One region of the Clostridium hominis genome, then DNA from elsewhere that is predicted to be linked to it. Evidence: a T-box and tRNA genes for the amino acid it is inferred to sense, from the RefSeq annotation. Region 1 holds a T-box; the other holds one or more tRNA genes.
What was found. A T-box is a leader RNA that pairs with one kind of tRNA and senses whether it is charged. The one in region 1 lies ahead of serS (serine--tRNA ligase), so its partner is inferred to be a tRNA-Ser.

Region 1 (2,414 bases):
GTAAGGTCTTAAAGCCTCTGGTATGTTAATAGATCCGTCTTCATTTAAGTTGTTTTCTAAGAATGCAATTAACATTCTAGGAGGAGCAACAACTGTATTATTTAAAGTATGTGCAAAATACTTTCCATTTTCTCCATTTACACGGATCTTTAATCTTCTAGCTTGAGCATCTCCTAAGTTTGAGCAGCTTCCTACTTCGAAGTATTTCTTTTGTCTTGGAGACCACGCTTCAACGTCTATAGACTTAACCTTAAGATCTGCTAAATCTCCTGAACAGCACTCTAGTGTTCTAACTGGAATATCTAAAGTACGGAATAATTCTACTGTATATGTCCATAGTTTTTCAAACCATTCTTTACTTTCTTCTGGCTTACAAACAACTATCATTTCTTGCTTTTCAAATTGGTGTATTCTATATACTCCTCTTTCTTCAATACCGTGAGCACCTTTTTCTTTTCTGAAACATGGTGAATAACTAGTTAATGTTTGAGGAAGAGATTCTTCTTTTAATATAGTATCTATGAACTTACCTATCATTGAGTGTTCACTAGTTCCTATAAGATATAAATCCTCACCTTCGATTTTATACATCATAGATTCCATTTCAGCAAAGCTCATAACACCTGTAACAACGTCACTACGAATCATGAAAGGTGGTATACAATAAGTAAATCCTTTATTGATCATAAAGTCTCTAGCGTAAGAAAGTATCCCTGATTGTAATCTTGCTATATTACCCATTAAGTAATAGAATCCATTACCAGCAACTTTTCTAGCACTATCTAAATCTATACCATTTAATTTTTCCATTATTTCTGTATGGTAAGGTATTTCAAAATCTGGAACTACAGGTTCACCGAATTTTTCTACCTCTACATTTTCGCTATCATCTTTTCCTACTGGAACTGTTGGATCAATAATATTAGGTATAACTAACATTATTTCTCTAATCTTTTCTTCTAATTCTACTTCTTTAGCTTCTAATTCAGCAAGACGAGTTGCTTGTTCACTAACCTTAGCTTTTAACGCTTCAGCTTCTTCTCTCTTACCTTGACCCATTAATGCACCTATTTGCTTAGATATTGTCTTTCTATTAGATCTTAATGAATCTGCTTCTTGTTGTGTTGCTCTACTTTCAGCATCTAAAGCAATTACTTCATCAACTAGAGGAAGCTTCTTATCTTGGAACTTATTTTTGATATTTTGTTTAACTATTTCTGGATTTTCTCTTAAAAATTTTAAATCTAACATAGTATCCTCCAACTTACTTAATTAATAGTGAATAGTTAATAAATAAAGATTCTTATATCAATATATTAACTAGCAATTATTCATTTATAAAAAAAGAGCCTTATCATCCCCCATAAAAGGGACGAAAGACTCCGTGTTGCCACCCTAATTGATAGTAGTGATATAAATATACACTTCTACCCACTTAAATAATTTAACGGAATTATACCGTACTGCTCATCACAGTCCCTCCAAGGTGGATTCATAAAATATAGTTATCAGTTCACACCAACCACTGACTCTCTTAAAACATCTATCTTATTACTAGCCTTTTCAACGGTTTATTAATCTATTTTATATTAAATATATTATAACATCCTATATTTTGTCAATAGATATACGCTATCTATTATTATACCATATTTTTCTGAATTTATGCTTTATCAATATTTCTGCTAGAAATTATATCTATTCCAGTATTTAAAACATTTTTACATATTATACTTCCTAACTTAATAGGAACACTTACATAAATCCTGCTTAATACTTTAGATATTTCTATCCATAAACTCTTATCTACTTCTTCACTGCTTCTAACAGGAACTACCTTATATTTATTATTTCCTTTTACCCTTACTACTGAAGTAAATATAGCTTTATTCTCCATAATATCCTCCATTAAATATCTTCAAATTCCTTTATTCTTCCTGATATTATCCTAGAATCCTTTGAATCATCTACTATATCTGTTACATTTTTGCCTAGTTCTCTAGCTAAAATACTAACTATCTTTTCATTACAATATGCACCATGACAGCTACCAAAACCAGCTCCAGTTCTTCTCTTTACACCTTTAACTGTTCTTGCACCAAGTGGTCTTCTTATAGAATCAACAATTTCTCCTTCAGTAACACTGTTACAAAGACATATCATTTTACCATATCTATTATCTACCTTGATTACTTCATTTCTCTCATCTTTATTCATTTCTCTAAATTTATAAGATTCTCTTCTTTTATCTATAAAGTGTTTCTTTTGACTACACTTTAAGGTATTAGTTAGTGTATCACATAACATCTTAGCTATAGCAGGCGCTAATGTTATTTTACCGTAATGAGTTCCTGTAACACTTATAAAGCCTTTATCTATTCTACTATCATCTACAATAATAGAATCCTTATCAT
Region 2 (2,414 bases), on a different contig from region 1:
GCCTAATAGAAAACATATAATAATAACTAGAGATAAAACTTACTCTGTGGACAATCCAACTGTAGAAGTTATCCACAATATTAACGATATTATCAACAGTTTTAAAAATTCTCCTGTGGAAGTGTTTATAATCGGCGGAGGAGAAATCTATAATCAATTTATTAACTCTGTGGATAAAATCTACTTAACAAAAGTTCTTAAAGACTTCGAAGGGGATACCACTTTCCCAGAAATAGATTCAAATGAATGGACTGTAACTTTTGAATCTGAAGTTTTCACTGATCCTAAAAACAATATAAACTATCAATTCGTTAATTTAGAAAGATAAAAAAGGGCAGAAAAATAGGGATATTTCTTGAGTAAGAAGAAATGTCCCTATTTTCCTGTCCTATTGTTTTTTGTCCTATATTGTTAATCCTATTGAAGAGTAACCGAATTTTATAAAAAGATAATATGCTCCAAGAGCTTTCCTATTACCTTTTAACTTCAAGAATTTAAATAAATTCTTAATTTCAAATAACTTTCTTAAACATTAAAAAAGCCTTTCCATAGAAAGGTTTAATAAAAACCGTGCACCTCACTTCGGCAGTAATCTATATGCGTTACCTATGTAGTTAACTCAGGCTAGATTTATCCACGTCACACTCAGGGGCTACTTATCGCTGCTTCCTTCCGGACCTGACGAGGTTCATAGTCTTAAGTCGCGTGGGACCCCACCCTCAACATCACTTGCATAGGGGCAGACCATATAGACTAAAGCCTAGGTGAGGAATTCAATCCTGCTATAGCGGATTGCAGGTTACAGGGCACCGCTGACTCCCCATCTAGCACGGCTATGGCGGAGAGAGTGGGATTTGAACCCACGATAGAGTTTCCCCTATACACGCGTTCCAGGCGTGCTCCTTCGACCACTCGGACATCTCTCCATAATTACTAGAATAAATTCCTCTAGACTCTAACGTTTTGACACGTTATCTAATTATAAACATATGTTAACATACAACTTAAAAAAGGTCAACCTAATTATATTGGTCAATATTACCGATTACATTTTACTTTTATATTTAAAAAACATTGCTATTTTTGCTCTTTTATTATTTATATATATGCTTCTCTCATAAAAAACAAAAGATTATTATATCAAAAGATTGATATAATAATCTTCTATTAATCATATAAATCAAACTTATTTTTTAGTCTTTTTCCTACAAGCAAAAATTATAATCACTATTCCCGCTACTATGCCTATTAAGCTTACTATTTGAGCAATTCTTAATCCAAAGAACATTAAACTATCAGTTCTTAATCCTTCTATAAAAAATCTTCCTATAGAATAAAGTATCATATAACTTCCAATTACAATACCATGTTGTTGCTTTTTCTTATATAAGATAAAAATAAGTATTGCACAAACTAACAAATTCCATATAGATTCATATAAAAATGTTGGATGATAATACGTTCCATTTATAAGCATTCCTTGTTGAATAAATTGTGGGAATTTACTTATAAATTGTTCTGTAACAGGTCCTCCATGAGCTTCTTGATTCATGAAATTTCCCCATCTTCCAATAGCTTGGGCTAATATTACTCCAGGCATTACAACATCAATATATTCAAAGAAATTAACCTTCTTAAATCTAGTGAAAACATAAGCTGTCAATAATCCAGCAATAAGACCTCCATGAATAGCTATTCCACCATTTCTTATATTAATCATATCCCATATTGAATGATAGTTTTCAAATTCAAATGCGACATAATATGCCCTAGCCCCTATTATAGCTAAAGGAAAGCTCCATAAAAATCCATCAATAATAATATCAAAATCTAAATTTTTCTTCTTTGCAGTTATATATGTAACTCCAAAAGCTGCTAAAACTCCAAAGGCAATAATTAATCCATACCATCTAATATCCATTCCAAATATTCTAAAAGCAATAGGATTCACATAATCAACTCCTCTCTATTTTATTATTTTTTCTTCTATTCTTAAAAAAACTTGTAAGAATATCACTACATCTATTATCATAACACCAAATTGTGTTGATTTTATGATTAAAAATATTATAATCTAAAATATTTAATATTGTTCCGCATGCTCCCATATCTATATTAAAAGTACCAATATATAAATTAGATATCCTAGAGTGAGCTATTGCTGCAGCACACATTGCGCAAGGTTCTAATGTAACATACATATCGCATCCATTTAACCTCCAGTTACCAATAGCCCTGCTAGCCTCTTCTATTGCTAATATTTCAGCATGAGCTGTAGATATCTTCTTAGTCTCCTTCATGTTATATGCCTTAGCTATAACTTCTCCATCCTTAACAATAACAGCTCCAACAGGAACTTCATCTAAATCATAAGCTTTCTGAGCTTCAGCTAAGGCTAAATCCATAAAATTCAT

Region 2: it has a tRNA-Ser gene. The T-box ahead of serS (serine--tRNA ligase) is inferred to sense a tRNA for this amino acid. The anticodon was not compared.

The regions. Positions count from the first base shown of each region.
Region 1 is NZ_JACOOO010000031.1:2,599-5,012, reverse strand. Features, by position in the region: gene serS (serine--tRNA ligase) at 1-1,251, opposite strand, end outside; T-box leader at 1,366-1,576, opposite strand; gene H8S20_RS13285 (DUF1667 domain-containing protein) at 1,664-1,897, opposite strand; gene H8S20_RS13280 (NAD(P)/FAD-dependent oxidoreductase) at 1,909-2,414, opposite strand, start outside.
Region 2 is NZ_JACOOO010000048.1:16,408-18,821, forward strand. Features, by position in the region: gene H8S20_RS19695 (dihydrofolate reductase) at 1-328, shown strand, start outside; RNA gene ffs (signal recognition particle sRNA large type) at 569-833, opposite strand; tRNA gene H8S20_RS19705 (tRNA-Ser) at 837-926, opposite strand; gene lgt (prolipoprotein diacylglyceryl transferase) at 1,187-1,951, opposite strand; gene H8S20_RS19715 (nucleoside deaminase) at 1,956-2,414, opposite strand.